DNA from 3 places in the Pediococcus acidilactici genome. Region 3 is predicted to be linked to each of the others. Evidence: a T-box and tRNA genes for the amino acid it is inferred to sense, from the RefSeq annotation. Region 3 holds a T-box; the other regions hold tRNA genes.
The links. The T-box of region 3 lies ahead of ileS (isoleucine--tRNA ligase). A T-box ahead of a tRNA ligase gene usually reads a tRNA of that ligase, here a tRNA-Ile.

Region 1 (3,279 bases), 690 kb from region 3:
GTGGCGGACGGGTGAGTAACACGTGGGTAACCTGCCCAGAAGCAGGGGATAACACCTGGAAACAGATGCTAATACCGTATAACAGAGAAAACCGCCTGGTTTTCTTTTAAAAGATGGCTCTGCTATCACTTCTGGATGGACCCGCGGCGCATTAGCTAGTTGGTGAGGTAACGGCTCACCAAGGCGATGATGCGTAGCCGACCTGAGAGGGTAATCGGCCACATTGGGACTGAGACACGGCCCAGACTCCTACGGGAGGCAGCAGTAGGGAATCTTCCACAATGGACGCAAGTCTGATGGAGCAACGCCGCGTGAGTGAAGAAGGGTTTCGGCTCGTAAAGCTCTGTTGTTAAAGAAGAACGTGGGTGAGAGTAACTGTTCACCCAGTGACGGTATTTAACCAGAAAGCCACGGCTAACTACGTGCCAGCAGCCGCGGTAATACGTAGGTGGCAAGCGTTATCCGGATTTATTGGGCGTAAAGCGAGCGCAGGCGGTCTTTTAAGTCTAATGTGAAAGCCTTCGGCTCAACCGAAGAAGTGCATTGGAAACTGGGAGACTTGAGTGCAGAAGAGGACAGTGGAACTCCATGTGTAGCGGTGAAATGCGTAGATATATGGAAGAACACCAGTGGCGAAGGCGGCTGTCTGGTCTGTAACTGACGCTGAGGCTCGAAAGCATGGGTAGCGAACAGGATTAGATACCCTGGTAGTCCATGCCGTAAACGATGATTACTAAGTGTTGGAGGGTTTCCGCCCTTCAGTGCTGCAGCTAACGCATTAAGTAATCCGCCTGGGGAGTACGACCGCAAGGTTGAAACTCAAAAGAATTGACGGGGGCCCGCACAAGCGGTGGAGCATGTGGTTTAATTCGAAGCTACGCGAAGAACCTTACCAGGTCTTGACATCTTCTGCCAACCTAAGAGATTAGGCGTTCCCTTCGGGGACAGAATGACAGGTGGTGCATGGTTGTCGTCAGCTCGTGTCGTGAGATGTTGGGTTAAGTCCCGCAACGAGCGCAACCCTTATTACTAGTTGCCAGCATTCAGTTGGGCACTCTAGTGAGACTGCCGGTGACAAACCGGAGGAAGGTGGGGACGACGTCAAATCATCATGCCCCTTATGACCTGGGCTACACACGTGCTACAATGGATGGTACAACGAGTCGCGAAACCGCGAGGTTTAGCTAATCTCTTAAAACCATTCTCAGTTCGGACTGTAGGCTGCAACTCGCCTACACGAAGTCGGAATCGCTAGTAATCGCGGATCAGCATGCCGCGGTGAATACGTTCCCGGGCCTTGTACACACCGCCGTCACACCATGAGAGTTTGTAACACCCAAAGCCGGTGGGGTAACCTTTTAGGAGCTAGCCGTCTAAGGTGGGACAGATGATTAGGGTGAAGTCGTAACAAGGTAGCCGTAGGAGAACCTGCGGCTGGATCACCTCCTTTCTAAGGAATAATACGGAACCGCACACGAGTCAAAGTTTTGTTTAGTTTTGAGAGGTCTACTCTCAAAACACATGCGTATCGGGCCTATAGCTCAGCTGGTTAGAGCGCACGCCTGATAAGCGTGAGGTCGATGGTTCGAGTCCATTTAGGCCCATACATGGGGAATTAGCTCAGCTGGGAGAGCGCCTGCCTTGCACGCAGGAGGTCAGCGGTTCGATCCCGCTATTCTCCATTGAACAACGTTAGTTGTTCTACTTTTGTTCTTTGAAAACTGAATAATATCTATAATTTTCTAATTTTAATTAATCATAATTAAACCGAGAGAAAACCGCGTAATTTTAAAGAGTTAAACAAGATTAGTTCAAAATAATCGCAATACTCAATTAATCGCTTTACCGTAGGTAAAGTTAGGTTAAGTTAGGAAGGGCGCATGGTGGATGCCTTGGTACTAGGAGCCGATGAAGGACGGGACTAACACCGATATGCCTCGGGGAGCTGTAAGTAAGCTTTGATCCGGGGATTTCCGAATGGGGCAACCCAATAGTTTTAATCGACTATTATCCGCATCTGAATTCATAGGATGTGTGAAGGTAAACGTGGGGAACTGAAACATCTCAGTACCCACAGGAACAGAAAGAAAATTCGATTCCCTGAGTAGCGGCGAGCGAAACGGGAACAGCCCAAACCAAGAAGCTTGCTTCTTGGGGTTGTAGGACTGAACATTTGAGTTACCAAAGAGCTTGATAGCTGAAGGGCCTGGGAAGGCCAGCCAGAGAGGGTGACAGCCCCGTAAGTTAAATCAAACTCCCTCAGTTCAGGATCCTGAGTACGGCGGAGCACGTGAAATTCCGTCGGAATCCGGGAGGACCATCTCCCAAGGCTAAATACTACCTAGTGACCGATAGTGAACCAGTACCGTGAGGGAAAGGTGAAAAGCACCCCGGAAGGGGAGTGAAATAGTTCTTGAAACCATGTGCCTACAAGAAGTCAGAGCCCGTTAATGGGTGATGGCGTGCCTTTTGTAGAATGAACCGGCGAGTTACGTTCGTATGCCAGGTTAAGTTGAAGAGACGGAGCCGAAGCGAAAGCGAGTCTGAAGAGGGCGAATTAGTATGCGGATGTAGACCCGAAACCAAGTGACCTACCCATGTCCAGGTTGAAGGTGCGGTAAAACGCACTGGAGGACCGAACTCGTGTACGTTGAAAAGTGCTGAGATGAGGTGTGGGTAGCGGTGAAATTCCAAACGAACTTGGAGATAGCTGGTTCTCTCCGAAATAGCTTTAGGGCTAGCCTCGGAATTAGGATCGTGGAGGTAGAGCCACTGTTTGGACTAGGGGCCCGTCATGGGTTACCGAATTCAGATAAACTCCGAATGCCATCGATTTATGTCCGGGAGTCAGACGGTGAGTGATAAGATCCATCGTCGAAAGGGGAACAGCCCAGACCACCAGTTAAGGTCCCTAAATATATGTTAAGTGGAAAAGGATGTGGAGTTGCATAGACAACTAGGATGTTGGCTCAGAAGCAGCCACCATTTAAAGAGTGCGTAATAGCTCACTAGTCGAGTGATCCTGCGCCGAAAATGTACCGGGGCTTAAACATATTACCGAGACTGTGGATGCCACCATTAGGTGGCGTGATAGGAGAGCGTTCTAAGGGCGACGAAGGCAGACCGTGAGGACTGTTGGAGCGCTTAGAAGTGAGAATGCCGGTATGAGTAGCGAAAGATAGGTGAGAATCCTATCCACCGTATGACTAAGGTTTCCTGGGGAAGGCTCGTCCTCCCAGGGTTAGTCGGGACCTAAGCCGAGGCCGAGAGGCGTAGGCG
Region 2 (3,279 bases), 360 kb from region 3:
CGGCGCATTAGCTAGTTGGTGAGGTAACGGCTCACCAAGGCGATGATGCGTAGCCGACCTGAGAGGGTAATCGGCCACATTGGGACTGAGACACGGCCCAGACTCCTACGGGAGGCAGCAGTAGGGAATCTTCCACAATGGACGCAAGTCTGATGGAGCAACGCCGCGTGAGTGAAGAAGGGTTTCGGCTCGTAAAGCTCTGTTGTTAAAGAAGAACGTGGGTGAGAGTAACTGTTCACCCAGTGACGGTATTTAACCAGAAAGCCACGGCTAACTACGTGCCAGCAGCCGCGGTAATACGTAGGTGGCAAGCGTTATCCGGATTTATTGGGCGTAAAGCGAGCGCAGGCGGTCTTTTAAGTCTAATGTGAAAGCCTTCGGCTCAACCGAAGAAGTGCATTGGAAACTGGGAGACTTGAGTGCAGAAGAGGACAGTGGAACTCCATGTGTAGCGGTGAAATGCGTAGATATATGGAAGAACACCAGTGGCGAAGGCGGCTGTCTGGTCTGTAACTGACGCTGAGGCTCGAAAGCATGGGTAGCGAACAGGATTAGATACCCTGGTAGTCCATGCCGTAAACGATGATTACTAAGTGTTGGAGGGTTTCCGCCCTTCAGTGCTGCAGCTAACGCATTAAGTAATCCGCCTGGGGAGTACGACCGCAAGGTTGAAACTCAAAAGAATTGACGGGGGCCCGCACAAGCGGTGGAGCATGTGGTTTAATTCGAAGCTACGCGAAGAACCTTACCAGGTCTTGACATCTTCTGCCAACCTAAGAGATTAGGCGTTCCCTTCGGGGACAGAATGACAGGTGGTGCATGGTTGTCGTCAGCTCGTGTCGTGAGATGTTGGGTTAAGTCCCGCAACGAGCGCAACCCTTATTACTAGTTGCCAGCATTCAGTTGGGCACTCTAGTGAGACTGCCGGTGACAAACCGGAGGAAGGTGGGGACGACGTCAAATCATCATGCCCCTTATGACCTGGGCTACACACGTGCTACAATGGATGGTACAACGAGTCGCGAAACCGCGAGGTTTAGCTAATCTCTTAAAACCATTCTCAGTTCGGACTGTAGGCTGCAACTCGCCTACACGAAGTCGGAATCGCTAGTAATCGCGGATCAGCATGCCGCGGTGAATACGTTCCCGGGCCTTGTACACACCGCCCGTCACACCATGAGAGTTTGTAACACCCAAAGCCGGTGGGGTAACCTTTTAGGAGCTAGCCGTCTAAGGTGGGACAGATGATTAGGGTGAAGTCGTAACAAGGTAGCCGTAGGAGAACCTGCGGCTGGATCACCTCCTTTCTAAGGAATAATACGGAACCGCACACGAGTCAAAGTTTTGTTTAGTTTTGAGAGGTCTACTCTCAAAACACATGCGTATCGGGCCTATAGCTCAGCTGGTTAGAGCGCACGCCTGATAAGCGTGAGGTCGATGGTTCGAGTCCATTTAGGCCCATACATGGGGAATTAGCTCAGCTGGGAGAGCGCCTGCCTTGCACGCAGGAGGTCAGCGGTTCGATCCCGCTATTCTCCATTGAACAACGTTAGTTGTTCTGCTTTTGTTCTTTGAAAACTGAATAATATCTATAATTTTCTAATTTTAATTAATCATAATTAAACCGAGAGAAAACCGCGTAATTTTAAAGGGTTAAACAAGATTAGTTCAAAATAATCGCAATACTCAATTAATCGCTTTACCGTAGGTAAAGTTAGGTTAAGTTAGGAAGGGCGCATGGTGGATGCCTTGGTACTAGGAGCCGATGAAGGACGGGACTAACACCGATATGCCTCGGGGAGCTGTAAGTAAGCTTTGATCCGGGGATTTCCGAATGGGGCAACCCAATAGTTTTAATCGACTATTATCCGCATCTGAATTCATAGGATGTGTGAAGGTAAACGTGGGGAACTGAAACATCTCAGTACCCACAGGAACAGAAAGAAAATTCGATTCCCTGAGTAGCGGCGAGCGAAACGGGAACAGCCCAAACCAAGAAGCTTGCTTCTTGGGGTTGTAGGACTGAACATTTGAGTTACCAAAGAGCTTGATAGCTGAAGGGCCTGGGAAGGCCAGCCAGAGAGGGTGACAGCCCCGTAAGTTAAATCAAACTCCCTCAGTTCAGGATCCTGAGTACGGCGGAGCACGTGAAATTCCGTCGGAATCCGGGAGGACCATCTCCCAAGGCTAAATACTACCTAGTGACCGATAGTGAACCAGTACCGTGAGGGAAAGGTGAAAAGCACCCCGGAAGGGGAGTGAAATAGTTCTTGAAACCATGTGCCTACAAGAAGTCAGAGCCCGTTAATGGGTGATGGCGTGCCTTTTGTAGAATGAACCGGCGAGTTACGTTCGTATGCCAGGTTAAGTTGAAGAGACGGAGCCGAAGCGAAAGCGAGTCTGAAGAGGGCGAATTAGTATGCGGATGTAGACCCGAAACCAAGTGACCTACCCATGTCCAGGTTGAAGGTGCGGTAAAACGCACTGGAGGACCGAACTCGTGTACGTTGAAAAGTGCTGAGATGAGGTGTGGGTAGCGGTGAAATTCCAAACGAACTTGGAGATAGCTGGTTCTCTCCGAAATAGCTTTAGGGCTAGCCTCGGAATTAGGATCGTGGAGGTAGAGCCACTGTTTGGACTAGGGGCCCGTCATGGGTTACCGAATTCAGATAAACTCCGAATGCCATCGATTTATGTCCGGGAGTCAGACGGTGAGTGATAAGATCCATCGTCGAAAGGGGAACAGCCCAGACCACCAGTTAAGGTCCCTAAATATATGTTAAGTGGAAAAGGATGTGGAGTTGCATAGACAACTAGGATGTTGGCTCAGAAGCAGCCACCATTTAAAGAGTGCGTAATAGCTCACTAGTCGAGTGATCCTGCGCCGAAAATGTACCGGGGCTTAAACATATTACCGAGACTGTGGATGCCACCATTAGGTGGCGTGATAGGAGAGCGTTCTAAGGGCGACGAAGGCAGACCGTGAGGACTGTTGGAGCGCTTAGAAGTGAGAATGCCGGTATGAGTAGCGAAAGATAGGTGAGAATCCTATCCACCGTATGACTAAGGTTTCCTGGGGAAGGCTCGTCCTCCCAGGGTTAGTCGGGACCTAAGCCGAGGCCGAGAGGCGTAGGCGATGGATAACAGGTTGAGATTCCTGTACTAGTTAAACTTGTTTGAACAATGGAGGGACGCAGGAGGCTAAGGAATGCACCCGATTGGAAGTGGGTGTCCAAGCCGTAAGTCTGAAGTCGAGTCAAATGCTTGATTTCTTAAGGA
Region 3 (3,279 bases):
CAATCTGCATTTGGCCAGTGGTTGACTAAAATTTGTCAGCCATACATGAGCTGGTTTAGATTTATCCCACCAATTTTGGGAATAGATTTTTCGCCAATTCTGGCTCTGTTAGTATTAGAATTGTGTTCTAACGGGCTTACCTACATTGAAGCACTGTTATTTGGTGTGACGGTTTATGGATAATCCGATTGGTCAGCACTTCCGTCCGGATGAACAACCGTTAATTGAAGAATTCAGTGCGCTGGTGCAAGAAGCCAAGGATCAAAACCGGTCCATTTTAACCAACTTTTTAAATCCAAGGCAGCAGCACATTTTAACGACGCTGGTTAACCGGGATGAAGAATTACAATTGTCCTTTTTTGGTGGATTTACCAATGCAGAAAACCAGCGGGGCTTGATTTACCCCCAATACTTTGTTCCGGAAAAAGCGGATTTTCTAGTTAAAATATTTGAAATTGATTATCCGGTTAAATTCGCGGAATTGGAGCATCGCCAGATTTTAGGCACGTTAGCGAATTCTGGGATTCAACGGGATACGTTTGGCGATATTGTTCATTACCAAGACCGTTGGCAAGTGGCCACGAACGGTGAATTAGAGAAGTTCTTTTCAAATGAGATTACGCGAATTGGCCGGATTAAAGTGCGGATGCAGCTGGCAGCCCCATCCGAGATTCTTACACCGGTTAATGACTGGGAAAGAACGCAAGTGACGCTTGCGTCGTTACGACTGGATTCGATAGTGGCCACCGCCTTTTCGATCTCTCGTCACCGTGCCAAGGAGCTGATTGAGCACCGCCAAGTCCAATTAAACTGGATGATTGATGAAAAATCAGACACAATAATTGCGAGAAATGATGTCATTTCAGTTCGAAAATATGGTAGGATTAAGCTTGTGGAAGTTTTAGGTAAAACAAAAAAAGATAAGCTAAAAACCCAACTAGATTTAATTAAAACTAGGTAGCGATTTACGGAGGTTTTATTCAGATGGCAATTGAACCACAAGATATACAACAAAAACACTTTTCCAACAAAATGCGCGGGTATAACCCCGACGAAGTTGACGAATTTTTAGATGACGTTGCTTTTGAACAACGGCGTTTGCATGATGAAATTGATTCGTTACGGCGCCAATTAGCCGAAGCCAAGAGCCGGGTGGAATATTTCGACGAGATGAAGGAATCCTTGAACAAGTCGATTATGGTAGCCCAAGATGCCGCGGATAAGGTTAAAATTAGTTCTAAACGGGAAGCGGAATTCACTGCTAAAGAAGCTCAAAAAGAAGCTGAAGTAGTAGTCAAAAATGCGCACAAAAAAGCGGACGGCTATATCGGCGAAGCTGCTGGCAAAGCTCAAAAGGTTATTGTGGCAACTGACGACTTGAAGAAACAAGCCCGTAGTTTCCGGCAAAAGCTGGAAGTACTTCTTGAATCACAATTACAAATGATCAAGGGACGCGATTGGGATAACTTATTGAGTTCTGATGAATTGCTAACGATTGGTGAAATCAAGGAAGCAATGCGGAATAGCGGAGCGCTTGACATCATTCAGGAAAACAGTGTACACTCAGAAGAAGTTGGGAAAATTGATCCGGACACACCTGCTGTAGAGCCCAAAGAAGATGAGCTAAAAACGGTGGTGGTCTTTCCAGAAGATCAACCTAACGAACAGGGGAAACCCACTGACCAAGGGTTCCACGTAAATCCTAAAAAATAAAACGTAAAAAAAGAGGGACTTCTAGCAATCAGCAGTTCAGCGAGCTAACGTTGGTGTGAGGTTAGTCTGCTAGTTAGAAGGACAATCACTTTTGAGTGCAGCGTTGAAGTATTTAGTAGACGCTGTCGGTTTCCACCGTTATGGGAAAATGAGGAGGACGTTTTTAACGTCCTTGAATTTGGGTGGTACCACGATTTGACTTCGTCCCTAGTAGGGATGGAGTCTTTTTTATTGTCTAAAATTTCAAGAATAATACTTAGGAAAGCGAGTGATTTTAGTGCGGGTTAAAGATACTTTAAATCTAGGAAAAACCAAGTTTAAAATGCGCGGAAATCTTCCGGTAAACGAAAAGAAGCGCGAAGACGTTTGGTTTGAAAACAAAGTTTATGAACAACGACAAAAATTAAATGAGGGCAAGCCAAGTTTTGTTCTTCATGACGGGCCGCCATATGCCAACGGAAACATTCACATGGGCCACGCGATGAACAAGATTTCTAAGGATATTATCGTCCGATATAAATCAATGAGTGGTTTTCGGAGCCCATACGTTCCGGGTTGGGATACGCATGGTTTACCGATTGAACAACAATTAACTAAGGAAGGCCACGACCGTAAAAAAATGTCGACGGCTGAATTCCGTAAATTATGTCGCGATTACGCCTTAAAACAAGTTGACAAGCAACGCGAAGACTTCAAGCGTTTGGGAGTAGCTGCCGAATGGGATAACCCATACTTAACTTTGCAACCATCTTTTGAAGCAGAAGAAATTCGGACTTTTGCTAAAATGGTTGAGTTAGGCTTGATTTACCGTGGTAAAAAGCCCGTATTTTGGTCATGGTCTTCCGAATCGGCAATGGCAGAAGCGGAAGTTGAGTATCACGACGTTACTTCGCCATCTGCTTTTTATGCGGAACGAGTAAGCGATGGGAAGGGCGTCTTGGATCAAGACACTTACTTCGTAGTTTGGACAACGACTCCATGGACCATTCCGGCTTCAGAAGGAATTACCATTGATGCTGGTTTTGATTATTCCGTTGTGAAACCCGCGGGTGACGACCGCAAATTTGTGATTGCCACGGACCGGTTGAGTTACGCTGCTGAACAATTTGGGTGGCAAGACGTTGAAACCATCAAGACGGTTCGCGGGCAGGAGTTAGAAAACATTACGGCGCTCCACCCATTTGATAGCGATCGCAAGCTAGTGGTTATGTTAGGGGACTTCGTAACCTTAGATTCCGGAACGGGATTAGTTCATACGGCACCTGGCTTTGGGGAAGACGATTTCCGGGTTGGTAAAGAATACGGCCTCGATATTTTTGTACCAGTCGATGATCGTGGTTACCTCACTGCTGAAGCGGGTCCTGATTTTGAAGGGGTCTTCTACGAAGATGCTAATGAAATTGCCTTGAACAAGTTAAAGGCAACTAACGCTTTGCTTAAGCAGATGGATTACACACATAGTTATCCGTTTGATTGGCGGACTAAGAAGCCAATTATTTTCCGGGCTACTCCACAATGGTTTGCTTCGGTAGACAAAATTCGTGATCAAATCTTGGACGCGTTAAA

Region 1: it has a tRNA-Ile gene. The T-box ahead of ileS (isoleucine--tRNA ligase) is inferred to sense a tRNA for this amino acid. The anticodon was not compared.
Region 2: it has a tRNA-Ile gene. The T-box ahead of ileS (isoleucine--tRNA ligase) is inferred to sense a tRNA for this amino acid. The anticodon was not compared.

The regions. Positions count from the first base shown of each region.
Region 1 is NZ_CP066046.1:1,177,370-1,180,648, reverse strand. Features, by position in the region: rRNA gene I6H64_RS05950 (16S ribosomal RNA) at 1-1,450, shown strand, start outside; tRNA gene I6H64_RS05945 (tRNA-Ile) at 1,531-1,604, shown strand; tRNA gene I6H64_RS05940 (tRNA-Ala) at 1,610-1,682, shown strand; rRNA gene I6H64_RS05935 (23S ribosomal RNA) at 1,861-3,279, shown strand, end outside.
Region 2 is NZ_CP066046.1:126,241-129,519, forward strand. Features, by position in the region: rRNA gene I6H64_RS00575 (16S ribosomal RNA) at 1-1,307, shown strand, start outside; tRNA gene I6H64_RS00580 (tRNA-Ile) at 1,388-1,461, shown strand; tRNA gene I6H64_RS00585 (tRNA-Ala) at 1,467-1,539, shown strand; rRNA gene I6H64_RS00590 (23S ribosomal RNA) at 1,718-3,279, shown strand, end outside.
Region 3 is NZ_CP066046.1:483,927-487,205, forward strand. Features, by position in the region: gene I6H64_RS02445 (YggT family protein) at 1-183, shown strand, start outside; gene I6H64_RS02450 (YlmH family RNA-binding protein) at 176-961, shown strand; gene I6H64_RS02455 (DivIVA domain-containing protein) at 985-1,713, shown strand; T-box leader at 1,709-1,925, shown strand; gene ileS (isoleucine--tRNA ligase) at 1,991-3,279, shown strand, end outside.